Linked DNA regions of Aureispira sp. CCB-E. The protein of the gene in region 1 interacts with the protein of each later gene in a pairwise test. Links are inferred from orthologs where the notes say so. Each region holds a gene or a part of one and is shown on either strand. Other genes may lie near its edges.

The links.
Region 2: the proteins of QP953_RS02570 (region 1) and def interact in binary tests that used the Escherichia coli proteins (3 or more experiments, as listed by UniProt). The link is inferred for Aureispira sp. CCB-E from one-to-one orthologs.

The regions. Positions count from the first base shown.
Region 1 is NZ_CP133671.1:669,763-686,159, forward strand. What follows is about bases 8,488-11,323. They hold QP953_RS02570 (aspartate-semialdehyde dehydrogenase), read left to right. Parts: upstream 8,488-9,312; coding sequence 9,313-10,335; downstream 10,336-11,323. Other genes in these bases: QP953_RS02565 (lamin tail domain-containing protein), read right to left, coding at 8,488-8,845; QP953_RS02575 (hypothetical protein), read left to right, coding at 10,476-10,781; QP953_RS02580 (hypothetical protein), read left to right, coding at 11,319-11,323. In the rest of the region: QP953_RS02540 (cold-shock protein), read left to right, coding at 127-324; QP953_RS02545 (iron-sulfur cluster assembly accessory protein), read right to left, coding at 501-830; Fe-S cluster assembly scaffold IscU, read right to left, coding at 864-1,250; QP953_RS02555 (IscS subfamily cysteine desulfurase), read right to left, coding at 1,329-2,549; QP953_RS02560 (IS110 family transposase), read right to left, coding at 3,013-4,017; more of QP953_RS02565, read right to left, coding at 4,589-8,487; more of QP953_RS02580, read left to right, coding at 11,324-12,815; QP953_RS02585 (hypothetical protein), read left to right, coding at 12,889-15,213; QP953_RS02590 (leucine-rich repeat domain-containing protein), read right to left, coding at 15,297-16,397.
Region 2 is NZ_CP133671.1:4,962,364-4,978,803, reverse strand. Bases 8,164-11,042 are described here. They hold def (peptide deformylase), read left to right. Parts: upstream 8,164-9,259; coding sequence 9,260-9,826; downstream 9,827-11,042. Other genes in these bases: QP953_RS19150 (hypothetical protein), read left to right, coding at 10,949-11,042; QP953_RS19155 (DUF4159 domain-containing protein), read left to right, coding at 10,051-10,692; QP953_RS19165 (YdeI/OmpD-associated family protein), read right to left, coding at 8,398-8,868; QP953_RS19170 (RluA family pseudouridine synthase), read right to left, coding at 8,164-8,359. Also shown: QP953_RS19205 (WGR domain-containing protein), read left to right, coding at 1-2,428; QP953_RS19195 (GNAT family N-acetyltransferase), read left to right, coding at 3,153-3,662; 23S rRNA (uracil(1939)-C(5))-methyltransferase RlmD, read left to right, coding at 3,886-5,343; QP953_RS19185 (Crp/Fnr family transcriptional regulator), read left to right, coding at 5,355-5,927; QP953_RS19180 (DUF6326 family protein), read left to right, coding at 6,050-6,427; QP953_RS19175 (FKBP-type peptidyl-prolyl cis-trans isomerase), read right to left, coding at 6,539-6,997; more of QP953_RS19170, read right to left, coding at 7,331-8,163; more of QP953_RS19150, read left to right, coding at 11,043-12,046; QP953_RS19145 (OmpA family protein), read right to left, coding at 12,133-13,341; QP953_RS19140 (aspartate kinase), read left to right, coding at 14,303-15,577; QP953_RS19135 (hypothetical protein), read left to right, coding at 15,838-16,440. UniProt on the Escherichia coli protein: Removes the formyl group from the N-terminal Met of newly synthesized proteins. Requires at least a dipeptide for an efficient rate of reaction. N-terminal L-methionine is a prerequisite for activity but the enzyme has broad specificity at other positions.

The DNA.
Region 1 (16,397 bases):
GTATCCACTTGTTTGGATGCCGAATTTTTATTTTTCTATCAATGTTTTCTAGATGTTCAACCCACAAGAGTTAACTCCAATTAAACGTTGTATTTAAGTGCCATTTTGCACACAAAATTTTTTATTATGGGTACCAATACAGGAACAGTAAAGTTCTTTAACGAAGAAAAAGGCTACGGCTTTATCAAAGATGATAATGACAACACAGATTACTTCGTACATGCCAAAGGTTTGGTAGATGAAATCGCTAAAGATGATCGTGTTTCTTACAATCTTGAAGAGGGAAGAAAAGGAGTGAATGCAGTAGGAGTGAAATTGGTTTAATCCAGTTTTTCTACTGAATAGAAATAAAGAACACGCCTTGTACTATTTTGTGCAAGGCGTTTTTTATTGAATTTTTTTATGCCAATAAAAAAAGCTCCTCAAAAATTGAGAAGCTTAGTAGTATCATGAACGACCACAAGAGTGGTATTGGTGTAATTGTCTCTTTTATATTTACTCTACACCGCAAAACTTTCGCCACAACCACAGGTTCTAGAAGCATTCGGGTTGGTAAAATGAAACCCTTTACCATCCAAACCTCCAGAAAACTCTAGTGTAGAGTCAAACAAGTATAAAAAGCTTTTTAAGTCGGTGACAATCTTGACACCATTGTCCTCAAATACTTGATCTTCTGCTTGTGATTCGTTATCAAAATCCATATTATAAGATAAGCCCGAACAACCACCACTCGTTACACTAACTCTAATAAAGTAGTTGTCGTCCAAGTTTTCATTCTTTGAACGAATATGGTTGATTTGTTCTTTAGCACTATCAGTTACAAATATCATAATAAAGAATTGAAAGTATTTTCAAATGTAAATTTACTCAGCGTTTTTACTTTTGTAATCTTTGATTGCTGATTTGATAGCATCTTCTGCCAAAACAGAACAGTGAATTTTTACAGGAGGCAATTCTAATTCCTCAACAATATCCATATTGTCAATAGAAGAAGCCTCATCCAATGTTTTGCCTTTGAGCCACTCTGTAGCCAAAGAAGAAGAAGCGATGGCAGAACCACAGCCAAATGTTTTGAATTTAGCATCTTTGATAACGCCAGATTCTTCGTCTACTTCAATTTGAAGACGCATAACATCACCACATTCAGGAGCGCCAACAAGTCCAGTACCAACATTTTTTTGGTTTTTGTCTAGGGTACCAACATTTTTAGGTTTCTTGAAGTGGTCTAACAATTTATCAGAATAAGCCATAATTGTATTTATTTTAGTGCTACAAAATGGTGTAGCGAGTGATCAAAATTTATGATTGATAATACGTAGTGATTATCATTAGTGTTCTGCCCATTCTACAGAATCTAGGTCGATACCTTCCTTGTACATTTCCCAAATTGGAGACAGTTCGCGCATATGATTTACACCATTGCGAATCGCTTCGATTGCAAAGTCAATATCTTCCTCGGTTGTAAAACGCCCTAAGCTGATACGAAGAGAAGAGTGCGCCAAATCATCACCCAAGCCCAATGCTTTTAGAACATAAGAAGGCTCTAAAGAGGCAGAGGTACAGGCAGAACCTGAAGAAAGCGCAATATTTTGGTTGAACGTCATCATCAAGCCTTCGCCTTCTACATGTTTAAACGATAGATTTGTCATGTGTGGCATTCTGTATTCAGGATGACCATTAAAGACAACTTCTTCAATTTTCATCAATTCAGTCTCTAGTTTGTCTCTCAATTTAGACAAGCGTTCTGCATCAGCCTCCATTTCTAGTTTACAAAGCTCACAAGCTTTTCCCAAGCCCACAATACCAGGCACATTTAGCGTACCCGAGCGCATGCCACGTTCGTGTCCACCACCATCCATTTGAGCGGTTACTTTTACACGAGGAGCTTTGCGAGATACATATAAAACACCAACACCTTTAGGTCCATACATTTTATGAGCAGAAAATGCCATTAAATGAATGCCCAACTCTTTAACGTTAACAGGAATCTTTCCTACTGCTTGAGTAGCATCTGTCATAAACAACACTTGGTGTTTGACACAAATGTCGCTAATTGCTTTCATTGGTTGAACGACACCAATCTCGTTATTAGCAAACATGATAGACACCAAAATAGTTGTAGGACGAATAGCAGCTTCTAATTCTGCCAAATCGACCAAACCTTGGCGATCCACTTTTAAGTAGGTAATTTCGCAACCTTCTTTTTCTAGCTTTTTACAAGTGTCTAAAACAGCTTTATGTTCTGTCTCTAAGGTAATAATATGATTTCCTTTACGCTTGTACATTTCAGCAACTCCCTTGATGGCTAGATTATCTGCTTCAGTTGCACCAGAAGTGAAAATGATTTCACGAGGATCTGCTCCAATCAAATCTGCAATTTGCTCTCTTGCTTTGTCAACAGCTCCTTCTGCAGCCCAACCAAAAGGATGGTTTCTGCTGGCTGCATTTCCAAAATGTTCAGTAAAGTAAGGTATCATAGCCTCAACTACTCTTGGGTCAACTGGAGTTGTGGCGTTATTATCTAAGTAAATTAATTTTTTGTCAGACATTTGTTCTCTATTTGTTATTGTATTTAGATTAAATCTAATCTAGTACAAAAGTAACACTTTTTCAATTGAAAGTGTTCGAGAATAGATCAATTTTTCACGAAGTCTTTAAAAAAAAAATAATTCTAGAAAATACCTTACGATTTTATGACAATTGAATCTTGTTTGTAAAACTAAAACAAGGCTTTGGGATAGGAATAAAATTTTGCAAAGAGAGGCTAAGTAACTTATTATTGATGCTATTTGTATGGTTTGTAATAATAAAATAATGAAAGTTAGAGGGAGCGATGGTGTTTTGATGAAATGTAATTATTAAGAATATTTTTTATTAATATAAAAATAATTGAAGGCAAGCTTAGAACAAAAAAGCTTTGAACCTACTTGGTGAAGAACCTATTTCATGCTTTAAAATTTAAAACTATACATTTTGCATTCTATCTATAAAACCAAATAAAAGAAGCAATATTTAAGCAGCAAATTTTTGAGTATTGATATAAGGCTGCTGCCTATTAATAACCGCATAAACTCTACCCAAAATTTTGTTTGCGATATTATTCAAAATAAGCATGGGATTCTTTCCTTCACTTTCTTTTTTTAGGTAGTAGTTATTTAATTCTCTATCCGCTCTTTTAGCATTGAGAGCACCTATTATTAATAGACTTTTTAATTTTTTATCAGCAAAGGGACTTACTTTTGTCCTGCCTTTTATACTCGTTCCAGATTGAAATGGGAATGGCGCAACTCCCGCATAACAAGCTAACTTTTTTGCGCTTTTGAACTTTGAAAAACCACGAGTTACTATGATCAAATAAGTAGCAATCTGAGGACCAATACCAGGAATACTTTGGACCAACTCATAATCTATCTTAAGTTGACGTTCAGATTTTATAGTGGCTAAGATTGCTTGTTCGATTAACTTCAAGTTCTTCTCTAAATTATTCAAGATACTCTTGCTTGATTTTGTCAATTCTTTAAGCATTTCCTTTGGCAAAAAAGCCTCTAATTCTTTATTGCTCTTATATTTTTTTATAGACTTAACAATCTTTTCTCTTTGAGAATGAAGGACTTTTAGTTTTTCTATTGAAGCTGGGTTGTTTTGACTCAAGCTTAACTTCATTCGATTAAATAAGGTATATTGGGCAATTCTATAAGCATCTATTTTATCTGACTTTCCTCTACTGAGTCCTTTACTCAAGAACAAATCTAAAGGAGATAATTGACAGTAATCAATATCTAGTTCTTCCAATGTACATGCAAGTAAAGAGCTATAGACTCCTGTATTCTCAAAAGCTACTACAAAATCTTTATCTCCTAATTGTTTAACAATGTTTAAAAAGAAAGTCTTAGTTTCTCTTGTTTTGTTAGCTATTGTACAAGCTGATATAACAATTTCATTGGATGAATTAAGTGCTAATAAGTCTAAGCTTAATTTAGATACATCTACACCAATGTAATGGGAATACTTTTTCATAATTTAGATCATTAATTTGATGTTGAATTTCTTTCACGCCTTTAGTAGATCTGCTAATCTATTATTCTATTTGAAGCTATTCAACGAAGGGAGAATGTAGAGGACTAATGCAAAATATAAGCCTATTAGCTTTGCTAGTAAGATAGTTCACCTCTACTTCTCTTTTTTCTAATTATACGACTTTATTTAGTTCATAGAATTACCTGATACAAAGTAAAGGCTAGTACCTTCTATATCAATTGTATTCTTTTTGTGAGATAAATATTTAAGGTGCTTTCATCCTTTTGAGCATTCAATTGAAATAGACTGTCAGCAGCTAACTAAAAGCAAAGCGCTCACGCAGTACCACGAAGTAGCAGCGCAGCTAACTAAAAGCGCAGCGCTCACGAAGTAAACTAATATAAATATGCTTTTGTGTAACTAAGCTTGCGCTCTCACGAGCGTAGCGAGCTAACTAAAAGCGAAGTGATTACGAAGTAGTCGGCTAACTATTAGATAGTTATAACTAAATATGAAACAATAAGTAATTAATTTTTGTTGTTATAACCGCTGATACAGGATCTATAGTGTTTTATTCCATTCGTCCTGCAACAATACACGTTTTTTTGAATCGCTTGACAGTCCCATCGGGGCGGAATATTTCTATCGCCAAGATATGAATGCCAACCCTTGCTTTTTTTCCTTCATTATTGGTACCATCCCATTGCAAGCTGCCCTCTCTAGCCAACAGTTCTCCGTTGATTAAGTTCCGAACCAAACGCCCTGTCGCATCGTATACGTCAATCGTTGCCACATAACCCAAATCATCTACATTGTAATTGATTAATAGGAAGTCCTCATAACCGTCGCCATCGGGAGAAACTGTTTCATTAGGGAGTTGAATTAAGTCGCTCCCATCAATATCATTAGCGTAGAAACTAGAGTTTTGGTAAGCAGGTGTTGCATAACCTACTTTTGTTGCTGCCGAATGCCAATTATTGGGATCATTGGTTGGAGCATCAAAGTCAATACGTTCTAAAGAAACACCATTTTGATCATCAATTAATGGAGAATGATAATCTTCTGAATAATCAAATAGGTCCATTACTTTTGCCAAATAAGCAATTTTTGGGTTGCCTAAACTATCAATACAAGTAGAATCATAGACCGCATATAAAAAGACAGTACCCTCTTTATCGTCATAAGTTGGCAAATCATTTTCAGCAAAGAGTTCTGGGTTAGGGGTATAATATTGTTCTCTTATTTGATCGGCATCTTCTGTAATAACAACATATTCATTAGGAAATACTAGCCAATCTATATCGACAGGACGAGTTTGAACAGAAGATGCAATTGTTGAATTTTTATAGGGAATTGATTGGTTAGAGAGAACGAAGTCGGCTGTATTTAATACTTTATTAGATCTATTGTATAATTCAATAAAATCTTTACCTCCTGTAACAGGATTAAATAGAATTTCATTTAGAATGAAATCACCTTTATTGAGATCTTTAGGAGAAACAGGTAATGCAACACGAGCTGTATTTTTTAACGCAATTGAATTTCCTACACAGTCGGTTACCCTTGAGTTTATTGTTATGATATATGTTTTATTTGAATCTAAATTTCTGTCTAATAAAAGCGTGACACTATTGTATAATGGAGGTTCAATGAACACAGATGTAATGTTGATATTACCATCGTTGAAACTATAATTACTTGCTGTAGCCCCTGCAACGTCAGCGATTGCTTCAGAGAAATAAACTCGGATGCTATCTGGGCTTAAAGGAAATGCTCTTAGCGCATCTGGAGATTGTACATCAGGGGCAGTATTTAACACAGAGTTGGGCGTTGAAGGTGTCCCCCCCAGTAAATTCTCAGATGCTTTCCAATTGTCTGCTGCCTCGCAAGGACGATCAGGGTTAATGCGTTCTAGAGACCATCCCCCATCATCTTTATCCGCATTTTGATACCAAGACAATTCATAAGCAACGGCATCAATCACCTCTCCAGATTGGTCTTGTAAAACCAATTCATCGCTAGTATTTAAATCGGGAAAAGGACTAACAGGCAACACGTGACCAAAAGAAGCAAAACTAACCGTATCGTCACCACTATAAATGGTAACGTATTCACCAGGACCTAAAATAAAGAAAGGTAGTGTTGATGTAACAGAAGAGGCATCTGTAAACGTGAAATTTTCTAAATTAAATGTTTTGTTAGAACGGTTGTATATCTCTACATATTCTTTTTCTGGCAAACCAACAGGAGGGTTAGGGTCCGCCATTATTTCGTTAATAATTAAGTCGTAATGGCTAGCTGCACCAGATTCATAATAAGTCATTGATGTGGTGCCAATACCCATACTGTTGCCAACACAGTCCTCCAAATTATTTAAGGTAATAGTGTAAACGGTTTGATCAACCATATTTGCGCCTAGTGTTAAAACAACTTCATTGTTAGATAAGCAAATTACGGTCACAACAATAGCCCCATTGTCAATGGAATAACTACTGGTTAGGCTTGCTAGGTTTTTATTCAGAGCATCATCAAATTCTATCAATATTTGATTTGGACCATATTGGCGGGTATTGATGACACTTGGAGGTGTATTATCAACCGTATTATCATAAACAGAATTTTGAACCCCAGGAGTACCGCCTGTATTATTGTTAGAAGCAATCCAATTTGCAGATCCCTTGCATAGTAGGTTAGGGTTGATTAATTCAAGTGTCCAGCCACCATCATCTTTATTATTATCTTGATACCAAGTATCATTATATTCCAAACTGTCCAAAGTAGTTCCGTTAGGGTTGATTAGCATTAGTAGTTCTCCACTATTGGTTAGACTTAAGCTATTTATAGGAACAACAGTACCAAATCCACTAAAACTAGCTTGATTAGAAGCTGTACACAAAATTACATATTCTCCTGGTCGTAGGATATGACTTGGAAGAAGGTGATTGCTAGATTCAAACAAGGCATAATTGGCAAGATCAAGTGTTTTGTTACTACGGTTATAAATTTCCACAAATTCCGCATTGGGCAACCCGACTACAGGAGTTGGGTCAGCATGTATTTCTGTGATAATAAGATCTTGGTAACCTGCTAATTGGATTTCGTAGTAATCAAAAGAATCGATTGTATTGGCAAGAATAGTATTTCCAGAACAATCAGCAACATTATTAACGGTTACTATATAATTGGTCAAATCAACCATTGGAGCAGTTAAGGTCAAAAGAACTTCGCTTGGAGGAGAAAAATTGACACTAGAAATAGTCGCATTGCTAATATTATAATTGCCAAGTACATTGGCGTTATTGTCTAAGCCTTCATTAAAGGTAAGAAGAACTTGGGTAGCACTTGTAAAATTAGCATCGACCAACAAGGGACCTTGGGTATCAGGGGTATTATTGTATACCGAGTTTTCTTGCCCAGGCGTTCCTCCTGCTGGGTTGTTAGATGCAATCCAATTAATAGCCCCTTGGCAAATTAAGTTAGGATTAATCAATTCAAGCGTCCAGCCTCCATCGTCCTTAACGGCATCTTGGTACCAACTATCATCATAATCAACACTATCAATCGTTTGTCCTAATGCATTTTTAAAGGTGACCAATTCACCCCCATTAGTTAAAGTCAAGGAACCAATATTGAGTGTCGTTCCAAAAGAGCTATAAGCACTAACATTAGCAGATGCTGTTAAGACTACCATAGAATCGGGAAATAACAAAAAGCTAGGCAAGGTCTTATCACTTCCATCATTAAACAACATACCTCCCAAATCAATGATTTTGTTGGAGCGATTTAGCAACTCTACAAATTCTGCATTGGGTAAGCCAACCGTAGGAGAAGGATCGGCGTGTATTTCGTTGATAATAATATCTTGAAATGTTGCTGCTTGGACATTATAATAAGTGAAATTATCTGTTCCATTAACAATAGCATTGCTATTTAAATCTTCTACACCATTGATGGTAATGGTATTTTGCAAAGCACTAGTTAATGCACTTGTTGTGAGATGTACCAGCATTAGGTTGCTCGCATCTCTAGTTGCCGTGTTGACAGTAACTCCATTGTTGATCGTATAGTTGGTGGTAAGATTAGCAGAGGTCAAGTCAACAACTTCGTCAAAAAGCACGTCTACTTCTGTTGCAGAAATAACCGTTGTTGAACTAATGCTAGGGGGTGTGACATCAACAACTAAAGGAGATATATAGATGTTGTCAAAGAAAAATTTATCGCCTCGGGTAGTTGTATAGGATGTGAAAAAACCAAAATGTGCGCCTGTATTATGAGTGGCATCAGTAAATGTCCCTTCCGAAACGTACGTGTTACCACCTGTATAATCTGCAAAAACTTCCCAAACTCCTGCATTGTCACGAATGATTCTGAAACTTACATTAGGATTGGTTGCAACCGCAGCATTGGTGCCACCAAATATTTTTGTAGAACTGCCCGCATCTACTCTATAGATTTCGATAGAGTCACTGCTACCACTAGAGCCAATTTGAAGGAAGTAACCATTTCCTGTATTACTGAGAGTTGCCTCATCTGATTGTAGGTAAACTCTGGTATAATTGGAAGTAGAAGGGGCGAAATCCATGCGGACATAAAATTCCCAAAACGTAGAGTCTTGAATAGCTGCAGGAGTGCTTAATTCTGAACTAGCTGAAACGCCTAAGTTATCTGTTTGCAACTCGTTCGTTACATTTACAATAAAGTCCGAAGTTGTTCCAACCCAAGTAGGATTAGCAGAAAAATTGCCATCCGAAAAATCTTCTTGAAGGGTTTGTGCTAGGCTAAGATTATTGATCCAGATAATCAAAAAAAGTAAGAAAATGTATTTCATTATACTATTGTTTGTCTATTATTATTGGCTACTTTCTTTTATAAGCTGGGTTGTCAGTATAAAAAGTATAGGAATAAATTAAACCTATTACCAAGTGTATTTTATAGTCTTCAAATTCTAGTCAATTTAAGTAAAAATAAAGACTCTAAGATTAATTGAAGGTTAAAAGTTTGCGAACTTTACAGAAATCCAGATAATTGTACAAGGCTACCTTTTTATTTTTTTATGCAACCTGATAATAATTCGGGGTTAAAATGTACTGCTTCTCAAAAGTATTCTTCCTATCTTTGTTTTATAAAAAAACATTCTGTGACAACCTTCGGGAGGCAGAAAAACTAAAAAACTAAGCTTGCGTCCTCATGACCAAAGGGAACTAACCTTGCGCTCTCATGAGCGTAGCGAATAATAATCAACGGAGTATTATTGTTTATTACTTATTACTTATTACTTATTAAAAAAACAGAATCATGAAAGTAGCTGTTGTTGGCGTCACAGGTATGGTGGGCCAAGTTATGTGTCAAGTATTGGAAGAACGCAACTTCCCAATTACAGAGTTTTTACCCGTCGCTTCTGCACGTTCCGTAGGTAAACAGGTGACATTTAAGGGGAAACAGTATAAGGTAATAGGAATGCAAGAGGCAATAGATAAGGCACCTGATTTAGCTATCTTTTCTGCAGGAGGAAGTACTGCAAAAGAATATGCCCCTAAGTTTGCTGCTGTTGGAACTACTGTGGTAGATAATTCTTCGGCATTTAGAATGGATGCCGATAAACCTCTAATCGTGCCTGAAGTAAACCTTCATGTTTTAAAACAGGAGGATAAGATTATTGCCAATCCCAACTGTTCGACCATTCAACTCGTCGTCGCTTTAAAACCTCTACATGAAACGTACGGCATTGATCGTTTGGTAATATCTACGTATCAATCAATGACTGGCACTGGTGTACAGGCTGTCAAACAATATGAAGAAGAAATGGCAACAGGAACGGCTAGTAATCCTGCTTATCCACACCCCATTTTTCAAAACTGTTTGCCTCATTGCGATGTCTTTTTTGATAATGGCTATACAAGAGAAGAACTAAAACTTGTTAAAGAAACACGCAAGATACTAGAAGATAGTAGTTTAAGAATTACAGCAACAGCTGTTCGAGTTCCTGTACAAGGAGGACATTCTGAAAGTGTGAATGTTAGCTTTCACAAAGATTTTGAAATTACAGAATTAAAAACTATATTAGAAAGTGCAGATGGTCTTGTCGTTGTAGACAATCCTACAAATAATCAATATCCAATGCCATTGGATGCTCAACACAAAGATGACGTTTTTGTAGGAAGAATTCGCCGAGACGAATCGAATGAGAAGACTCTCAATATGTGGGTTGTTGCAGATAACTTGAGAAAAGGTGCTGCTACAAATGCCGTACAGATTGCAGAGTATTTGCTTCACAAAGGATGGCTAACTAATGAAACAAAAACAGCATTAGCTGATTAATAAAGAGTTGGTCTGTTAAAATCAGCGATTATCAACAGACTACTTATGATGAAATATATTATGCTATTCAATGGTTGCTATTAAGTGGAATATGTATTGTATAGCATAAGTTTTGTTCTATGCTCTTTTAATTGAATGAAATGACACCCGAACTAGAGCAAATTCGAGATGAAATAGATGAGCTAAGTGCCTTCAAAGCTGACATTCAGTTTTTGGAGGCATTAGCTAATAATGCCATTTATTGCCTAAGCCAATATCAAAAAAAAGATATTCCTTTCCGTCTCAAGCAGGCTATAGATATTGTTATCACTGATGTTTTAAATACATTAACTAAAGAAGTTGAATGGGCCAAAGAGGAAGTTGATAACGAAGATGCAGAGGAATTTAAAGCCTTATTTCTAAAAGCCAAAAACCAAATCTTAGCCGATATCAATCAATTGTTCTAAGCTTTAATGGTAATGCTTACGACTCTTTAACCTTTCAATCTGAGGTTGCTTTTTTCAATCATTCTATTTGGGAACGTTGCTCTTAATTAGAGATTAGAAAACTTTGTATTTCTTCTACTAATTGAGGAGGGTATCCCATGCCCTAAAGTCACATACCTATCCCTTCCTTTTTTAAGATTAACCTCGACTATTTTTTTACTATATGATGGTATCGTGACAGATGAAATTAGCCATGAATGGAGTCTTTTTTATAGAGTTGAAAGTCCTGAACTTAGCAGAAGTTAGTGGAGTGGATTTATATTTGAATAAAAAATAAAAAAATATTTTTCATTTTTTTGTTCGCTTGATGTGTTTTTAATAGCATGTTAATCAATTGGTTGTGTTTGACTGGGTGTTGTTGCTGTTTCGACATATTTTTTAAAAAGGTATAAAAATATTTTCTAAAAATAGGGGAGCTTTTGTGGACCTAACGACTATAAGGTAAAATAGCACATCAACTAGCTATTGTTCTTATTAAACTTGTGAAAATAGAATATTATGCCAATCAGTATTCCTGTTATAACGAAAGTAAAACCAGCCCAATTAAATCCATTAAAGAGTGGTCAACGACAAATTGCAACCGATAGAAAAGGTGCTATGATGTTGGCGGAATTGCGAGGTAATTTAGATGTTATCTCTAAATCAATTAGAGCCGCAGAAAGTGACCCAGAAGCCGATCCAATAGGTTCTTCCATTTCTAGTCTAATTGTACTAGATTGTAAAACAATTGCCGATCCCAATCCTTCTGATTACTGCGTGTTTTTTCCTGAAGCAAAAGCAGGGTCGTTCAAAAATACATTTAAAGAAATTGATAAAGTTGTCAAAAAGGGAGACAAACAAATTGCAACTTGTCAGGTTGTGTTTAATGGCAAAAAAGAAGGAGAAAACTTAATCTTGGGTATTGAAGCACTTTCTGCTTGTAAGATGAAATTAATGCCTGTAACAAAATGGCTCAATAAATTAGGCAAGCCTTATGGGGTTAAGTTCGAAGCAGGAGCAGCTACCGTTACAACCAATGAAACTGCCCCTAGTCCTGAAACAGCAACAACAGAAAGCCCCAAAAAAACAATCCTAGACCAATTGGTAGAGCGTTTGGAGGCTGTAGAAGCAAGTCATATCAATAATCCTAGTCCTGATACCTTACAAACATGGAAAGGCTTGTTAGGAAAGTTTAAAAAAGTAACCATTCAGCGCCCAGATGATAGTTTGATACAGCAAACATTTCAGGAATGGTTAGCCAAATTTAAAGCAGCTCAAAGTGGCAATCAGGAACAAACAAACAACAATGTACCACAGGAGGACGATGAAGCAACAATGGCCTTGAGAGCAAAAGTACAAGAGTTGGAAGATCGTCTGAATGCGGCAAAAGCCAACAGTTCTCTCAATCTAGAAGAATTGGTTAATGAATATAGCTTCTTGATGGGAACATGCCAGCAAATTGCCGCAACACCGAATTATAAAGCAATTTTTAAGAGAGTAGGCGATTTGAAAAAGCAATTCTCTAGCGTGTTGGATGGAGCAACAGCTGAAATTATGAATAATCAAGAGCTGAAAAAAGAGCTGATGCGCCAAATTAAAGAAGCGGCCAAAGTTGGGGCAGAATTCAAAAATGAAGCAGAGCGCTTGTGGAATGAGTTCCGTGATTATACGAAGACAATTGCCTCACCATTAGAGGCTAGAGCAGCATTAGAACAGGTAGAGAAAAAGATACAAGCGTTTCAGAAAAAAGTAGAAGAACGTTCTAGAGGTTTGATTCTGTTATCTAAAAAAGCAGGTGTTGGAAATGCGACTAAAATTTCAGAGCACATGACGGCTGTACGTAGTAAAGCTACCAAAATGAAAAATGCCATACAAGCACAACTTAAAGAAGCGGATAAAACCATCCAAATTATAGAAAAATTGATGGAGGAATTTAACAAGACATTTGATGCTTCTATCCAAGCAAAAGTTGTTCAAGCGATCAATGATTTTAGAAAAATTACCTTTGAAATTTAATTCAATTATCCAATTTATTCACAAAAATAATTAGCAGACAAGCACTGCTGTTAACGATAAAAAATATAAAATTATGCCTTTTGATTTAGCAGAAAATAACATGAGAACCTGTAGAAGGGTCGTAAATGCAATAGATAATCACTCTATTTTTGTAACCTACCCCACTGTAAATGACTTTATTTCTAGACAAAATGATCTTGTACAATTGGCAAGTTCGGAAGCAATTCTTATCTCTAAGTACAATGGAATAAAATATTATAGAGATTGGTTGATAGAGAATATAGCTGGCAAAATTGATGCAGGGGCTGTCCAAAAAGGAAATAATGATTTGGAGTACACGACTAACATCACCAATGCCTTAGGAAATCATCCCAAGCCTGTCGACGAAGGAAATCCAGTGGTAGGGGCAGCTATAAATTTGTTGGTTGCTGAGATTAAGCAAAAAGCAGCTAATATAGAAGCTGAAAATAGAGCCGATGCCTTGGCTCGTTTCCAAGACTATGTTATTGCTGAAATGAATCGAGCATATGCTGGTGATTATGCCTCAGGGCAAGAGGAGGCAACAATGGAGGAAATGTATAATATTGATGTACCAGCTGCACTAGGAGCGTTTGCAGACCAGTATGATACCGCTAGCTTTCTTAATGCAATGAAGGAGAAATTTGGAGAGGATGCTAAGGCAATAGATGGTTTACATAAAAGACAAATGAGGGAGCTATTGAGCGATGGAATTACCAAAACTCCTTTTTGGCAAGGCTTTCCTAGTGATTATGATTTGTTGGCAGGAGATGGTTTATCCGACAAGAAAAAGGTGGAGCAAGTGCTTTTAAAAGGAAAAGCCGACCCAATTGAATTTGCCTTAAATAAAATTAGAACCAATCCAGTTGGATATGGAATTGAAATGGAGACAGGAGAAAAGACGGTTCAATTGGAGGGCGTTAATAATGATATCGCTAATAAGGGAATCATTTTGCCCGAAGATGTGATTCGGATAAGCTTTCATAATATAGAAGGAGATATTAGAGACAGTTTGCAAGCATTTATAGATATAATCGTTGCGAATAGTGCTGATGTACAGGATTTGCTCAATGCTCCCAATTATCAAACGTTAAAGAATGGCTTAGATGATTTTGCCCCCGAAATGCAAACGTTTATATGGATAACTTGGAGTCAAAAAAATTATGAACTACTAATTAATAACATTAAGGGAATTAAATTGCCTCCAAAAAATAATTACACTTATGACAATACGGGGCATGTGATTATTAACTTGGTTGATGAAGTTCATAAATTAGGATTGCACCCCTCGGTACATGATGAAGCTGCCATGAAGTATTTGTTAGATCATGGTGTTAGAACCTTGCCTACACAAGATGATACGGATGTAATTAATATTGCAAAATTTGTAGTAACAGAGCGATACGCTGATTTTTGTGCTGCTAAAAACATTGAAGGTAAGGCAGTAGCCATTGCCAAAACATCAGCTTTATTGGCGACTGTCAATAGTATCGTAAGAGCAGTTAAGGGATCAGAGGGGAAACTAAATGATGCCTTAAATGCCGAACCAAATAATGCGGAGGAAGCATTGGATGCTGCTAAAGATGGCTTTATTGAACTATTTAGTATTGGAGATGTACTTGCAGATTTTGCTTTAACTGTTACTGGTCTTAATATTGCCAGTGCTGTTGCTACCATTCCTGGTTTTGTTAATGAAGCCAAAAAAGCAATGGATTTGCGTCAAGAAGCGAAAACGGAAATGAATAAGTGGACAGAGGAGCTGGAGAAACTAAATACTGCAATGGAAAACGATGCGAATGTTCATGCTGTTAATTTGCAAAACAAAGTAGATTACGAGTCAAAGATTTTTGCTTTAGGAGTTGTCTTAACTAAAAAGCTACGCCAATTTATTTGGGATATTGTTGAAATCCTAAAAAGAGTGTTGGCTATTTGTTCTACAATCCTAAAAATAACAGGTGTTGGAGCAGTTGTAGGGTTCTCTTTAGACCTTATTAAAACTACTATCAATGCCATTCAGCAATCTTACTTTTTGGGTAGAGCGATTTACAAAAAAAGAAAAGGAACCAAAGGACTTGACCGTCGTGCTGCTGCCGATCAATTTGTAAAGGATTGTTTTGTTGGGGGAGAGCGTTATGCCGCTGAAATTATCGTTAAGACAGGTGCTAATTCAAAGGTTAGCAACGAAAATATGAAGGTGATTACAGATCCAGATGCTTTTTTACTTCAGATAACCGAAATGTCGCATAATAGCCCTCAAGAGTTGGCTGCTTGTAAAAGCGTCATTCTTACAGATCTATTTAAGGCTTTGTCATCAAAACCAACAGCGACCCTTAGCCGCCTACTATTCCCAGGTTCAGGATTTATTAAGAGTTTTGCCTAATAGAACATAGCTAGTATCTATTGGTGAGGCTATGGAGATGCCTATTGCTCCATAGCCTTTTTTTATACCATTTAAGCGATCAATTATTGTCTAGCTTTTACTTTTTCTATAAATTTTTTTAGACGCTTAGCATCTTTAGGAGGGCATTGATTAGATGTTTTAACATTCAGTGATTTTAAGTTGTTTAGTTGCTCTAGCTCTTTGGGAAAATTAGTGATAGGGTTGCCCATAAACCAATATTCTAAAGCACTCAATTCACCAATACAAAGTGGCACATTCGTTTCGGCTATTGATAATGTCAATCGTTTGAGTTTTTGTAGTTTTCTAAGTTCTTTAGGAAGTGTGGTAACATTGATTAGAAATAACTTTAACTCTTTTAGATGCGTTAAGTTTCCGATTAAAGCGCTCAGTTTTCGGATTCGATAAGCGGTTAAATCTAATTTTTCAAGCTGAGTATTTTGAAAGATAGAATAAGGTATTTTAGTGCTGCCTTCAATGTTGAGGATCATATGTTTAAATCCTTTCAGTTTTAAGTAGTCTTCTTCTTTGAATCGATGTCCTTTTAAGCGAATCGTGCTAACTTCTTTTGAAATTTCCTCAACAGCAGGTGGTATGTGTTCTAAATACAATCCATTGACCAAACGATTGTGTGGCTTAAATTCCAATTCTTCGTAACGATTGATATAATCTCGAATGACACAAATAGAAACTTTAGAAGACATCAGGCAAAGTCCTTGTGCTTGAGTTTTTCCAGAAGCTCGATAAGTTGCATAAGCCAATAGATCCAAATCCCATCCACTAGAGCGTGCTAATTCTCTTAAGAATTGTGTGATTTTTTTATCTTCTTTAATTCTATAAGCTTGTTTTTGTAATAGCTTTTGAGTTTCGATGGACAAATGTTGAGTCAGGTATCGATTAAAAATAAGTGTTGCCTTTTTTCGGATAAAATTATTGGTATGAAAAAGCATTAGAGCTACAATTTCTTCAACCAAATGAGGAGGCATTCCTCCAAGTTCCATCATTTGGAGCGCAATTTCTAGGTTTTCTATGGCGGGGTTTTGCAACAACTCTTGCAGGTTTTGAGTAACCTCTGGCATTTGATGTTGGAGATAAGGAGTCTCCTTTAAATCCCAAACCATTTGTTCTACAATGACCTTTTCTTGATAAGGAATGACTTGCTCTAA
Region 2 (16,440 bases), 4.3 Mb from region 1 along the record:
CCAAAATCAGGTATATGGGGTAGATTTGGATTCCAAACAAGTTGTTTGGTTGAAATCTATCAGCCAACCTGTTGGATTTAGTGCGTGCAATGATAGAATGGTTTATCAAGACTCTGACAAATTGGTTTGGGCAACTATCCAAACAGGGGAGATTGTTTCTAAAACTAGTTGCTTGATGAGTGTTAAAGGAATACAGTTTTCAGAAGAAGCTCAACGGTGTGTGGTCTATGGCGAAAAAACATTGTTGGTTTATGAGGCAGAAAAGCAAATTGCTCGATGGACTCTTAATGATAATGTACTCAAAGAAGCAGCATCTTATTCAGAACTTAGAAGTGTTCAATTCAATCAAGAAGGTGACAAACTTGTGGTATTATTAGAGTCAGGGAAAGCACAAGTCTGGTCCATCGAAACACAATCTTTGCTTAGTGAGTTTGTGGTTACTGCTGAAGGAATTTATTGGGGGGCTACAATTGTAGTCGTAGGTGCCTATGGGATTTCTTTTTACAAGGAAGATGGGACGTGTATTCAATCTTGTGATAAGGATCAGCAAGCGAAGGCTTATAATGCATTGTATGATCAAGCGAGTCCGCTTCAAGTAGGGAAAAAAGATTTCTCGATTAAATACGATGTGGTTCCTAATTACCCTTTAGATGATAAGGGGCGGAAGCAGTGGATTGCGGTTGTTCCAACAGGAGTCGTAATCGGCAATGATTTGAATGTAGATGGGTTAGATCAACATTTGGCGTATGTATATGAAAATAAATATGCTTGGTCGTATTGTTGGGGCAGTAAAAAGCATCTGTATACAACGCTATATGAAGCTAAAGAAGATCCTAAGCTGGGATTGACAAGTAAAGAAAAAGCACTTATAAAAGCTCCTAAGAAAACCAAACCGAAAAAGGCGGGCATCTCTTTTTCTAAAGGAGGATCCTTGTTGGATATTGTACAAGTACACCAAAAATCCTTGGCGGAATTGAAAGGAGGTTGGCATTATCACATTAGCAAACACAATGGTATTATTGCTCGTCAATTGATTAAGATAGGTGCGTATAAAAAAGCTATTAAAATTGCTGCTGCCAGTTCCGAACCTTATGTGTTGGTGTCGAATTTAGGTTTTGTAGCTGTTGATTTGGCTCAAAACGGGGTGCTTGATTTGGCAAAAGAAGCATTTGAAAAGGGTGTCAATGCGCTAGAAAATATGCCTGAAAAAGATCGAAATGATTGGGCTGCTACCTTTGTTTATGCACCATTGGCAGCCGCCGCAGCTTTGTTAGGTTTAAGCGAAACATCCAAAACATATTTTGACCTATCGTATCAAAAAATAGAAAAGGAATCGAATACCTTTGAAAAATATACCCACTTGGCGACTAGTTATCTTCTGTGCCATCAACATGAAAAGGCAATGGATGTTATGTCGAATGGCCCTTGGAACGAGGGATGGTTTAGTTCCTATCAAGTACAATTTATTTTGTTATTAATGGATTTGGGGCATTTAGATTTGGCAATGGAATATTTTGATTTGGGGATTCAGAAATGTGGCAAGATTGATGAATTTGACTTGCTAGATAAAGGATTTGAAGCGCTATTAGAACAAAAACGGTATCAAGAAGCGATTGCTTGGATGGAGAAATTTCCAGGGTTGAGCACGAGCCATTGTGAAGCTTTGCTGATTCAAAAATATATAGAAGTTGGTGAGAAAGAGTTGGGGACGGATTATTTGTTAACAAAAATGGAAGCTTCCAAAGGATACGATGGTAGCGTAATGGAGTACTTAAAGTTGATGAGTTATATCAATCCTGAAAAAGCTAAGGAAAGTATTCTAAATTATACAACAACGACCAATGCTTATTATAAAGATCGTTATTATGAGGATTTGGGAAGAACAAAATCTAATCTTGGTTTGGTTGATGATGGGTTGTTAACTTCAGAAAAAATAAGCGATGTTCGTAACCGAGTACTTTACTTGGTTGGTTTGTTAGAATGCCCAGCAGATAACACCGAGGTGCAACTGCAAATTTTGAATCAAGCTATAGATTTGGTGACAAAAGAGGAGATGGTTGTTCAAGAAACGATAAAGTTCTGTATTGAATTATCGAAGGCTGCCAGTCGATTGGGCAAGGAAGATCAAGCGAATAACTTATTGGAAAAAGCCAATGCATTGGCTAATCAAAGTAAGGCAGATGATCGTTATTCTGCTAGTGAATTGCAAAAGCTATATTTAGATTTGGAATTGTTAGAAGCATCCTATAAAATGTTTAAAAAGCAGACGCCAGCTAATCGAAAATATGGGATGAAGGATTATGCGCTAGAAATTGCCCGAAAGGGATATTGGAAAACAGCAGCAGCACTTTTAATGACAATTCCTGCCAAAGATTTAAACGATCGACACGCCGCTGCGATGAAAATTATCAAAGATTTTAATCCATAGTTTTTGTGTGATAATATTGAGAACCGCACAATCTTGCGAAAGGGGCAAGAACTAGGATATAAAATATAAGTCTGTTTGATGCTTTTAGAAGGCATGGAACAGACTTTTTTATTGCGTTAATATGAGGAACTGGAGTAAAACAAAAAAAGCCATCTAGTATAAACTAGATGACTTTTAAGTGATTCGAGCAGGATTCGAACCTGCGACCGTCTGCTTAGAAGGCAGATGCTCTATCCAGCTGAGCTATCGAACCGTTTTGTTGTGCTTGTTTTATTAAGCGATTGCAAATATACACGCTTTTGTCAAAAAAAGAAAAAGAATGTCGTTATTTTTTAATAAAAAAAACAAAAAAATAATTGTGTTTCTTTTAGTCTTTGATAAACAAGCTAATAGTTAAACGGGCATTGGTTAAAAAAAATTCCCTTTGAGATATTTTTTTTATATTTTTCTGTTCTCACGAATGTAAATTGTATATTTAGTAGAGAAGAAGTAATAAGAGATCGAAAAAAGTAGCAATATTTTTGAAATTATCTTGGTCTAAAGCTTTCGTGCATTAAAGTTTCGTTTTTTGACTATTCTAAACTCAAAATCTAATACAAACTATAATTTAAACTAATTCTGCTTTCTTACTTATATTAAGTAATCATAGACATAAGTAGAAAAACAAAAGCTGTCTATATTTTGTTACTAATTTTGTCTTTCTACTTACTAAAATTAAGTACTTATGAATATTACATCAGTTATGTTTGCCACCCCTGAATACGATCAGTTGGTAGCCATGCGTATTGAAACGCTTTATGAACCTCTTAATGCTGAAATTACAATCGAAGATTTTGCAGAGGAATACAAGGATGTACATTTGATGGTTCAGAATGAGCAACATGTTTTAATTGGTGCCATTGTAGCAAAGGTTTGTGAAGAGGAAGATGAATTTCTAAACAAGCGTAAAATTTGTTTGCTGCGTCAGGTTGTCGTTCGCAAGGATTTACAAGGAATTGGAGTGGGAAGAGATGTTTTGGAATCTATTGAAAAGTTGTTGATAGAAAAAGGCTATAAAGAAATTCGTTTGTATGCTCATGTAGGTGCCTTAGATTTTTATACAAAGTTTGGCTACACTAAACATGGAAAAGAATTTACGGGCAACGGTATTAAGCAACATGTTATGAAGAAAAAAATTCAGAAAAAATCTGAAAAATTAGACAAGTTGGAAGCTGTTGGAACGGCTTATTCTTAATTGTTTGGTATTTCTAAAAAAAACGTTGACATTGCTGATGTTGTAGAACATCAATTTGAAATTTAGTTGATAATAAAAGTAGAAAGTAGCTGGTATTCTTACAATATCAAGAGACTACTTTCTACTTTTATTTTTTATTCAGCGCGCATTGCTTATTTTTGCTACTCCCAAACAAAGCTTAGGGAAGAAAATAGATTAGCAAAAAAACATAGAATTATAAAGAGTGGATACAAATACAGTAAAAATAAAAAAAGGAGCGATTTTAGAAAACGTTCAAATTGAGGATGTTGCATTTGGTGGTGAGGGCTTGGCTAAATTAAAAACAGAACATGGAGATTATGTTTTGTTTGTAAAAAATAGCTTACCTGGGCAATTGGTTCATGCAAAAATTGTTAAAAAGAAAAAGCGATTTGCAAAGTGTAAATTGATAAAAGTAGTGCAGCCCTCCAAGGATGAAATAAATTTGCCTTACCAACCCATTCCTGGTGCTCCTTTTGCTAGGTTGCCAATCGAAAAACAGGAGCAATACAAGGAGTCTTCTACCTTGGAAATGTTCAAGCGATTGAGTGGAATAGAGGAAATTAAGGATTTGTACGAAACTTACATCAGTTCTCCACTTGTATGGCATTATAGAAATAAGATGGAATATTCTTTTTCTACGCTAGTTTCAGAGTTAGGAACAGGAGAAGAGTCGGAAGGCTTTGCATTGGGATTCAAACGGAGAGGACAATGGTGGGCTGTCGAAAATTTGGAAGCAGATTCGGGCTTGTTTGATGCACAATTTGAAGGGGCAATGCTTTCAATTCGTCAATATTGTGAACAAACCAATTTGCCACCTTGGAATCCTGCCAAAAGTGAAGGTTTCTTTCGATTTTTGGTCGTTCGAAAGAGTTATGCACATGATGAGTTGTTGTTTAATTTGGTAACGACCAGCTCGAAATTAGAGCAGTTTGATAAAATGGCTTTTGTTGATTTACTAAAAGGGATTTTAGGCGAACGCTTAGCAGGAGTTATTCATACGATTAACGATGAAATTGGAGATGTCGCCAAACAACCTGCGGAACAATCGACACTGTTGTATGGCAAAGAAAAAATTGTAGAAAACATCTTGGGCTTGGATTTTGAAATTAGCATGCAAAGTTTCTTTCAAACAAACCCTAAATGCGCTGAAAAATTATATTCTAAAGTAATCGAATACGTTCAAGCAGGGATGGAGCATTCGGGAACAACCAATGCTGTTGCTATGGATTTGTTTTGCGGAACAGGGACAATTGCCCAATTACTAGCCAATGATTCAAATATTGACCAAGTGATTGGTGTTGACATCGTAGCAGAAGCGATTGAAGATGCAAAAGAAAATGCCAAACGAAATGGTATTGACGGCATTCAGTTTTATGCCGCAGATGTGCGCAAGTTCTTGTTTGATTATCCTCAATACAAAGGAAAGATTGGAACGATTGTATTGGATCCACCGAGAGGAGGGATTGTTCCCAAAGCTTTGCAACGAATTATTGAGTTGGGGGCAAAATCTATTGTATATGTCTCTTGCAATCCTTCTACACAAGCTAGAGATGCAGCAACCTTGATGGAAGCTGGTTATGAGCTAAAGCGATTTTGTTTGGCCGATCAATTTCCTCATACAGCCCATATCGAAAGTATTGCTTTATTTGAGCGCCCTTAAACTTAGATACTATGGAAGCAGCCTTATTTCAATTTTTAGCCAAACACATCGTATTGACAGAAGAGGAGAAAGTTGCTTTGTTGGATTTTGATCTATTTAGAACGTATCCGAAAGGACATATTTTACTTCATGAAGGAGCATTTGCTCAAGCAGCTTATTTTGTTATCAAAGGCTGCTTGAGATGCTATTATTTGGACGAAGGAGAAGAAAAAACAACCGCTTTTTATATGGAGGAAGAAGGTGTTACGCCAGAAAGTTTAATTAATCAGAGCCCTTCTACGTATTATATTTCTTGTGAAGAAACGTCAGTTGTGTTGGTTTCAACTCCTCAAATGGAACAAACCATTTTTCAAAAGTTCCCGAAATTTGAAACACTATGCCGAATCTTGTCTGAAAAAGAACTTGCCAATCAACAAGTCGCTTTTGCTAAGATGTTTAACTCCACTCCAGAAGAAAGGTACTTGCATTTGATTAAAACGAAACCTCAATTATTACAAAGAGTCCCTCAGTATCAAATTGCCAGTTATATAGGAATTAAGCCAGAATCATTGAGCCGCATTCGAAAACGACTTAATGATAAATAATTTTCGTTCTTAACTCAAGTCAATTTATTTGACCAAATGATCCCTTATCATTGTTCTATTTAACAGTACTTCGTTAAAAATTAGACCTAACGAAGCTAGAATTTAATACTAAATATAGAACAATGGATGTAAAAATTAAGCTTTCGACTTTGTGGATGATTTTGTTATTCAATATGATTTATGCAGATATCTATAGCATTATAATAGAACTTGTGCATGGAGGTATTCTAGATATACCAGGAGATGTACATTTTATCATGGCGATAGCAGCTATTTTGACCAACATTCCCATCATAATGGTTTTTCTTTCAAGGTATTTACGCCCTGTTGCCAATCGTCGGGCTAATATTGGAGCTGCATTATTTACAATATTATATATTATTGGTGGAGGAGATACCGCATGGCATTATCTGATAATTGCAAGTATTGAAATTCTCTTGCTTGTTATAATTCTTGTTACCGCTTGGACTTGGAAGGAGGTGGAAGATAGTGTGTTGTAGGTGGTGTCAAAAAGGACTCTAGTAAAAAAAAAATGCCTAGGCTGCTCTTATCACAAAGAACCTAGGCATTTTAAAAAATTAACGGAGTAATATTTTTAAATAAGCATCAACTTAATTCTGAACAGCGAGTAGTTCGATGTCAAAAACCAAAGGCTCGTTAGGTCCAATAGCACCCGAACCCGAAGAACCATAAGCTAAGTGGGAAGGAATCAATAATTTACCTTTTCCACCAACTTTAAAATAAGGAATACCATATTGCCACCCTTTAATAACATTGGTTAGCGGGCTTGTAAAAGGATTGCGCCCAATAGAGCTATCAAAAACAGTTCCATCAAGGAGTCTACCGGTATAGTGAACCGTGACCGTGCTGTAAACACCACTTGGTTGATCTCCTGTGCCCACAACATCCATGGTGTAATATAATCCATCTTGTGCCTCAATAACCGTAAGGTTGTTATCTTGAATATATTGTTGGATGCGTTCTTCGTCTTTTGATCGAATGTCTTCGCTACAGCTAGTAAATGAGTAACTTACTATTAATAATACAAAGAGTGAAAATATTGCTTTCATAATAATTTATTTGATTCTTTGGTCAGTTAAATGGTCATCTATTAATTTTAGTTATTTAATGCTACCACATGATTTGCCAAATGTGGGTTTACTCAATAGTTCGTTGAAACCACGGAGTAGCAGCGCAGCTAAACTTTATTAGTTTATTGCATGAGTGCTGCGCAGTTGATAATCAATAGGTTATGTCTTTGTTGTGTTTTGTGTTAAAAAAAATGATTATCAAACTAATATAAATGTGCTTTTTTATCTTTTTGGTAAAAAAGTAAACAACTAAGCGATAGCGATCTCACGACCGCAGGGAGCTAATCAACGAACTACTATTTACTAAAAGAGCTATTTTAATACCAATCTTCCTTGCGTGTAAGCTCGCCAGCGTTCCAAAACAGCACTCATGTCTTCTGGAAGTTCAGAATCTTGCCCAACAAACTGCCCCGTAGACGGGTGTATTAAACCAATTGTTTTGGCATGAAGTGCTTGTCTAGGGAGTAGCTTAAAGCAGTTTAAAACAAAATGTTTGTACTTGCTAAATACAGTTCCTTTAACGATTTTATCACCACCATATTCAACATCACCAAACAAAGGATGTCCGATGTGTTTAAAGTGAACACGGATTTGGTGCGTACGACCTGTTTCCAATCGACATTCTACTAAGGTAACATAACCAAAGCGTTCCAAAACTTTGTAGTGGGTAACAGCGTGTTTTCCACGTTCTCCATCTGGATAAACTTGTCTTAATTTGCGATGTCTTGGATGACGATCAATGTGGCCTGTAATCGTGCCTTCGTCCTCTTCAATATCTCCCCAGACCAATGCTTGGTAACGACGTTCGATACTATGATCAAAAAATTGTTTAGCAATATTCGACATAGCTTCTTCTGTCTTAGCGACAATCATTAATCCAGTGGTATTTTTATCAATTCGGTGCACAATACCAGGTCGCTCGTTGTCCTGAGTAATTGGAAGCCCTTTTAGGTAATGCACCAAGCCATTGACTAAGGTTCCATCGGCATTACCAATACCAGGGTGAACGACTAATCCCGCAGGTTTGTGCAGAATCAAAAAGTCGTTGTCCTCATAGCGAATATCCAACTCCATTTCTTGAGGAGTTGGTCCTCCTTCTGTTTTTTGTTTTTTCCAGCGGACGGTAATTTTATGCCCAGGTTTGACCTTGTGGTTGCTTTTGATATTTTTCCCATTCACCATGATCCAACCATCATCAATGGCTTTTTGCACTCGATTTCTCGTTACATTTTCGAGCCTGCCCATTAAGAACTTATCAAGTCGAATGGGTTCTTGTCCAGGGTCAGCGATAAAGGTTTGTAGGAGATAAACTTCGTTGTTGATTATTTTTTCTTCTTTCATAATCTTGCAAAGATACGCATTTCAGTCGACTACTAAACCTAGAAAGGAGTTTTTATTTCTTTATTTAATAATTCTATAGTTTTTAAGGCGCGTCGTTCTTTGGTTGTTGCTCGTTTAGCCTGATTGATATAGTTGGCGTATTCTTTTTGGCAAGTATAGGAAAGTTGTTGATAAAAAGCCGCTGCTTTTGGAGCTTTTGCAAATGCTTCTTGTAGTTCAGGAGGAACTTCTACCACTCTAGGAGCAGTGTCTAGTGATATTGAGGCTTGTATATGATCACCAACTTCCTTATTGAGTTTGTTTCGAATGTCTTTTCTAACAATTAGAATGTGATTAACTGTTCCCATTCGAGAGAGTGTACCCCTATAGGGTTCTTGCCCTTCAAAAAGTACACTTACTTTAGGTCGCTTTGCACCAAAAGCTTCTTCTACATCAAAGGGGATTTCAATATAAGCACCTCCCTTCGATGTACTTTGAATAATAGCTGTAATATTGTGTGATTTTATCATAAATGTTCGTTTTGTTTAGCATAAGTAATCGCTCAGAAAAAATTATATAAAAATAACCTTCTTTTTGCACTACTCTTCATCGAAGCATTTTGTTTTAGCCCGCTAAAGCTGCACTGTTTCTCTTCGATTAGCACTAAAAATAAGTCTATTTTTTAGCTATATTTTTTTCTGCCCACTTACTTAGTTACTACTATGTGGTACTTTATGAACTGTTTCTTTGTACCTCGTCTAAGTCTCTTATTTTTATAACTTATCTTTTGTTTTGATGGAATAATTAATGGACAAATTGTCACTAACAAAAATGTTCTTATATTTGCAGTCTATTTTGGACGTTGTAAAAAACAAGATTCCCAAAATAATGTTATTCTTTCTAGAAAATTAGTACAAAAAAATGAAATTACCAATATACGCTTACGGTCACCCTATTTTAAGAAAAGAAACAGAGGAAATTGATGAAAATTACCCAGATTTAGAAAAATTATTAGAAGATATGTTTGAAACAATGTATCATTCTAAAGGAATGGGCTTGGCAGCACCTCAAATTGGTCGTAACATTCGCTTGTTTTTGGTAGACACGGAGCAGTTGGATACCGATGATAGAGAAGAGGAAGCAGAGGAATTTATTAAAGAAGTTTTTATCAATCCAATCATTTTGGATGAGTCTGGCAAAAAATGGGAATACGAAGAAGGTTGCCTAAGTATACCTGATGTGCGTGGGAACGTTTCTAGAAAACCCAAAGTGAGAATTGAATATTACGATGCCAATTTTGAATTGCAAGATAAAATTTTTGATGGAATTACAGCGCGTGTTATTCAACATGAATACGATCACTTGGAGGGCATTTTATTTGTAGATTTGTTGAAACCTTTAAAAAAGCGTTTTGTGAAAAAGCGCTTGGATAAAATTCAGAAAGGACAAATTCAAGCAGATTATAAATTGGTTTATGCCAAAAAATAAAATAATAACTCTGTTAGAAAAAAATTAAAATCTTAGTAATAAACACAAATTGTTGCTAAGATTTTTTAGTTTAGGAATTATTTGAATGCTTTTTGTAGAGCATTGAGGGCGAAATTGCTAAAGAACTAGAATACAATAGTTTGTTGAAACAATAAAACAGCATATAGATAATTAGAGAACGACTAAAAATATAGAATATGAAATATATAAGCTTATTGGTAATCATGATCGCCATAGGTGTTTCTTTTTCATTTAAACCGATGGAGGAAGCTCCTGCACTAAAGTTTGGTTTATTAAAATACAACGGAGGAGGGGACTGGTATTCCAATCCAACCGCTTTGCCTAACTTAGCGAAATTTTGCAATGAAAAATTGCACACGAATATTGATCCTAATTATGAAACTGTTGAAGTGGGAAGTGCAGAGATTTTTAACTATGCTTTTATGCACATGACTGGGCATGGAAACGTCGTTTTTTCGGATGCTGATGCAGAAAATTTGAGATTGTACTTACAGTCTGGGGGCTTTTTGCATATTGATGATAATTATGGTATGGATCCTTTTGTTCGTATCGCAATGAAACAAGTCTTTCCTGAATTGGATTGGGTAGAGCTACCTTTTACGCACGAAATTTATCACAAGACGTTTGAATTTAAAACGGGAATACCTAAAATTCATAAACATGATGGCAAACCCGCACAAGGATTTGCTTTGATATGGGAAGGTAGAGTGGTTTGTTATTATAGTTATGAAACAGATTTAGGTGATGGATGGGAAGATCAAGAAGTGCACAACGATACCGAAGAAATGCGTACCAAAGCACTTCAAATGGGGGCTAATATTGTCCAATTTGCTTTTGAGCAATAAAAAGAAACGTACCAAACTATATCGTGGAGCTACATATATTTATGTTAAAGAATTACTTAAAATAATTGTTGCCTAGTAACTTGCAATAGTTCGTTGAAACCACGCAGTAGCAGCGAACCGAGCTGTGCGAGCTCATGACCGCAGGGAGCTACCACGAAGTAGCACCGCAGGTAACTAAGCTTGCGACCTCATGACCGCAGGGAATAATCAACGAACTACTAAAATTGTATATCGAATTTTATATAAAACCATAATTATGCAAAAGCTAAAATTTGGAGCTTGCAGTTTTCTTTTTTTGTTATTGGCGTTTTCTTCTGTAGGACAACAAATTACAGCACATAATGAATTCCGTAGTACAAAAGCTCAAAAAACAATTCCTGTTGAGGATGACTTATATTTAAGAATTAGCCTAGAACAGCCTTTAGAGCAATTGATCAAAGAGCAAGAAGGGGACGGTCAAGATGTCTATGGGGTGCTTAAGATAGACTTTGATGGCTTAGAGTTCTTGACAGATGCATTTGCCTTAGGATCAACTAAAGCTGCTTCTATTGATGAGTTTGATGTAGCTTTAAGTGTTAATATGAAGGAATTCCATGCTTTGGCAATGGACTATAAGGATAGTTGGGGACCTAAAGATGATTTATTACTTTATGTGTTGTCTCAAAAAAATAATCCACTTGTTACATGGATGAGAGCGGTTGCCGCACGTGCGCTGCCTGTTCATACACATTCCATAAAAGTGGCATTGTATGTAATGAAGGATAAAAAAGAGCCTTATGATCTAGCCACGCCTTTGGCAACGGGAAGCTTTGATCTAACAGTTGGTAAAAATGCCTTGTTGCCTTTGTATGGAACTAAAATTCCTGCAATGTATCAACCCGTTAAAGACAATGGTTTGATAGATGATTTGCATCAAGAGAATGTAACCAATATTTTGTGGTCGACTCAATTTGTTCCAGTCAAAGATGTGGATAAAAAGCTGCTTCAATCGACGTTTAAAACAGCAGAAGAGACCGTTTATGGTCGTATCTACCTGCCTAAATCTATTCAAAATCTGAATAGAGGTGTGGGGGAAAGCAAATCATGTTCGTACACAACGCACTATTATATAGATGGAGTATTGATAGAGTCTGTTGATGTAGAATTAACAGCTTCTATTTGTGAAAAAGAGACTTCTTTGCCTATTGTGTTGTGGGGAAGAGATTCAAACAGTGCTTCCAAATTTAGAACAAAAATCCAAGAATTAAAAGCAGGAGAGCATACTGTAAAGGTAGTGGTTGATTTGAAATACAAAGAAGGAAACGAATCCCGCACACTGCCCTTGGCTAATTCGGTTGTTAAATTAATCAAGTAGGAAGTTTGAATATGAATAATAGAGAGCAGCCCTGTTAATCTTTGATTAACAGGGCTGCTTGTTAGTGAGGTGCAAGCGCACTAATATCACTTGTTATTGGTTCGCACCGAAATATCTGTAATAATGATTTCTACTCGTTGGTTTTGCCTTTGCCCAGCTTTGGTTTTGTTGTCGCCAATTGGTTGTCGTTTACCGTAGCCTTTATAACTCATTCGATCCAAGCTAATCCCTTCTCTTTTCAGATAATTGACTACATTTTTAGCACGTTGTGTCGATAAACGATCGCAGTAGTCATCAGGAGGCAAACCATTTGTATGACCGCCTATTTCTAATGCTAAATTGGGGTTGTCTTTTAAGAATCGATAGAGTTCTATAAGCACTTTTTCTCCGTTATTGGTAATTGAAGAAGAGTCTGCAGGGAAATAAAGTTTTTCTAGGCGGAATTTGTGTCCTACCTTTATGTCTTTGCTATTAATGTTATCGGGTTCAAAATTTCCTTTATCTATTGTTTTGATGTTCTCTGCCGAAACATTTGGTTTCCTATTTTTATCCAAAGGATCTTCTTTGGGAGTGGTTGTTTTATCTTGTGGTTTAGGATTGTTTTTGGGAGGTGTATTATCTATTGGTTCGTTGATAGCAATAGGATCTGTTGGAATTTCACAAGAAAAAATTTCAGAAGCGTTATCAATCAATACATTGCCATTATACCAAGAAAAAGTAGGTGTTTTGTAGTATGCTTCGATACAAATATAGTTATAATCACCATCTTTAGGATTAAATTCAAAGTCATAACTTCTCCAATCAACATGATCAATAGGATCTTTTAATTCATCTAACAATTCTGCCCGATCACAGTAGCTGTTTCCTCCCCAAATTCTCAAAACTAAGCCTTTGTTAAAATTAATAGGTTGACTTTGGTTTTTACGTGTCGGACTCATATAAATTGGTGATTTGCAAGCATGCAAACTAAATTTATAACAAGAGCCTTGCTTTAGTGGATCTGTCAATCGTTGCGCCACGGCTTCCCATGTTTTGTTATCTCGACTAACCAAGCCAATATAAGTTCTACCGTCTTGGGCAGGACGTGTTACATTAAATCCACCATAAGGCTGAACATCTGGAGGAGATTCTTGGCTGTGACCACAATCTGCCCATCCATCAGGAGTACGACCAGGACGAGGCTGATCTTCAAACGATGGGTTTTCTAAATAAATAACTTGGGTTTCTTGTGCTGCACAAGTATTAGAGATAACAACAAGTATGATTGAAAGTAGTATGATTGATATTTTATACATATACAAATTGGTCTTTGTCTTTTGGAATGATAACAGTAAAAAACACTTTTAGTTTATGAATACTTTACAAGAAAATTATGTCAAATGGGCGATTAGGCATGATTAAGAATGACCCTCTGAATTGATTAAAATGAAAAAATAATACTATTCGTAGTTCTTTCTCAATACAAAAAATCCCCAAATGTTATTTATTGATTCTAAAAATATGCCAAATATAAGGATCTTCAAATCCCTTATTCTGACTCCATAACTCTAAAGCAATAATTTATTGACGCACTTAATTTTTTGTTTCTTTTTATGTTGAAGCTTTGAGCTTGCAAAGCTATTATAGTTCACCATATTGGATTAAAAGGAATTAAAAAATAGATACTATTTGATAGTACTATTCTATTGGGTACAGAATTGGTTTTCAGTATTTTTAAAGAAAAAAAACTTATTGTAAAAAAAATATAAAGGTAACACAAATCTAAAAATAAAAAATAGGTATGCCTTATCCTCTACAAGCGAATAACAAATTTTTAAGCAAAAGTAACAAAGTTCTTAACGCTATTACAATCAATTCTACAAATAAATACTAGAAAAAGATTAATGCTTCTTTTTATAAGATGGACTGTAATGAATTAAAATCTGTACGGGCTTTTTTTTTCAAAAATGTAAGAAAAAATTGAGACTTTATACATTAAATCTATCTTTGAGTAGTCTTAAGGAATAGTGATCATAACTATTTACTAAAGTGCCTACATCATCAATTTTAAATAGGTTGATGGGAGTTATTAATTTAATTAAGTAACAGGCAAAAATATTAGGTAAATCGAAAGGTGACTTTTTTGCTTTACTAAACATTCTATCATTAATAGTCCGTTAATGATCAATTGCGCAGCACTCGTGAAACGAAGCTCCTGCAATAACTGATTTAATTTGATTTTTTAGCGGGCGAATAATCGTACAAACTAATTTAAAAATGCGAGTATTTAAATTTGGAGGAGCATCTATCAAAGATGCTGAATCAATTCGAAATGTAGCCAGTATTGTGCGTCGTTTTCCTAACGACCAGTTAGCTATTGTTATCTCAGCTTCAGGCAAGACCACCAATGCAATGGAATTGGTTTTGAAGGCTTATTGGGAGTGGGATATAAAACAGATGGAAGCGTGTTTAAATAAGGTAAAGGAGCATCACAAAGCCTTGCTTGAAGGTTTGTTTGATAATACAGATCATCCTGTTTATAGTGAGATACATGATATTTTTATTGACTTGCAATGGATACTAGAGGAAGAGCCACAGGATGAGTTTGATTATCTGTATGATCAGATTGTAAGCGTAGGGGAGTTGCTATCAACAACCATTGTTAGTGCTTATTTTAATGAAGTAAATCTAAAAACAACTTGGTTGGATGTTAGAGATTGTATTCAGACAGACAATACTTATAGAGATGCCAATATAAATTGGGAAGAAACAGAGCGAGCCATTCAAGCAACGGTGCCAGCTTTATTAAAAAAAGGCTTGGTTATAACGCAAGGTTTTTTGGGAGGAACGACAGAGAATTTTACAACTACTTTAGGACGAGAAGGTTCTGATTTTACAGCAGCTATTTTTTCTTATTGTTTGAATGCGCAAGATATGTCAATTTGGAAAGATGTACCAGGTGTGTTGACAGCAGATCCTCGGTTATTTGATGATACGACATTAATCGAACAACTTTCTTATTCAGAGGCGATTGAGATGACCTATTATGGAGCACAAGTTATTCATCCTAAAACTATTCGTCCTTTACAGAATAAAAAAATTCCTTTGTATGTCAAGTCTTTTGTGCATCCCGAAGGAAAAGGTACGGTAATAGGGGCTTTTGATTTGGTTCAATACCCTCCAATGATTGTTGTTAAGAAGGAACAGGCTTTGCTAAGAATAATTTCTAAAGATTTTTTCTTTGTTGATGAAACCAAATTTGCAAAACTCTTTGAAGCATTGGCAAAACATCGCATTAAAGTAAATATGACCCAAAATACAGCATTAGCTTTTTCTGTTTGTGTGAATGATGACCCTGAAAAAATAAAGGCATTAGTAGCTGATTTGGAAATGGACTATGAAATTGAAAAAACAGAAAATTTAAAATTAGTAACCATTCGCCACACCTCAGAGGCTCTTTTGGGACGAATTGTAGGAACACGTGAAATTTATCTAGAAGAAAAGATAGGGACTAATATACAGTTGGTTATGAATAAAGCAGAAATTCTTTAGCTGGATTAGTCAATTATACCACCAGAAAAAAAATAATAAAATACAAAAAACGGAATCATTTTTGACTCTTCTTCGTTAAACTGTAGTGTCAAAAAAATGTAAGAACATAAAAGGTCAAATATATTGACTATACAATAACAAAATGACTGTAAGTGAATGTCTATAATAAAAAACAATATTATACATCATTTATCGTTTTAGAAACAGAACTTCTCTAGAGGTCGTTTTTTTACCCAAAATAAAAAACATATATCTTAAGTATGAAAAAAGCAATGCTATTTCTTGCACTATTATTAACTGTAAGTACCACGTTTGCACAAAAAGAATCTGACAAAACATTAGTAAAAACAATGGATCCTAAGGGAACTTCATCCATTAACTTTGATTTTAGAAACAAAGGGATTGAGTCTACACCTTGGGATGAAGGGTTTATTCGTGTTGAATTAGAGATTACAGCCAATTTTCCAGAAGCTGTTTTGGCACAATTAGTAAAAGCTGGGCGTTATACGTTGTCTTCTGAAATTGATGGCGAGACATTTATTATTAAAGCTAAAAACCTAGATAAAGCTGTTTCTATTGGTGGGACAGATTTAGACGATCATGTTCGAATTTTTATCAAAACGCCTGGATATTATGCTGTTTCGGAAGGAGTACTTCAGAAGAATTTCCCTGGAGGAATGGTGGAAGCTGTTGTTGGTCGATCAGAAAATATGAAAGAAGCAACAAAGATGATTAAGGAAATGCGTCAAATTAAAGAAAAGGTGGACGTACAATATCGCTTTGTGTATAAAAAATCTAAAGATGCCCAAAAGGATAACGAAGCAAGCAAAGCTAATCCTGCACTTTCTAAAGAAGGAGAAGCA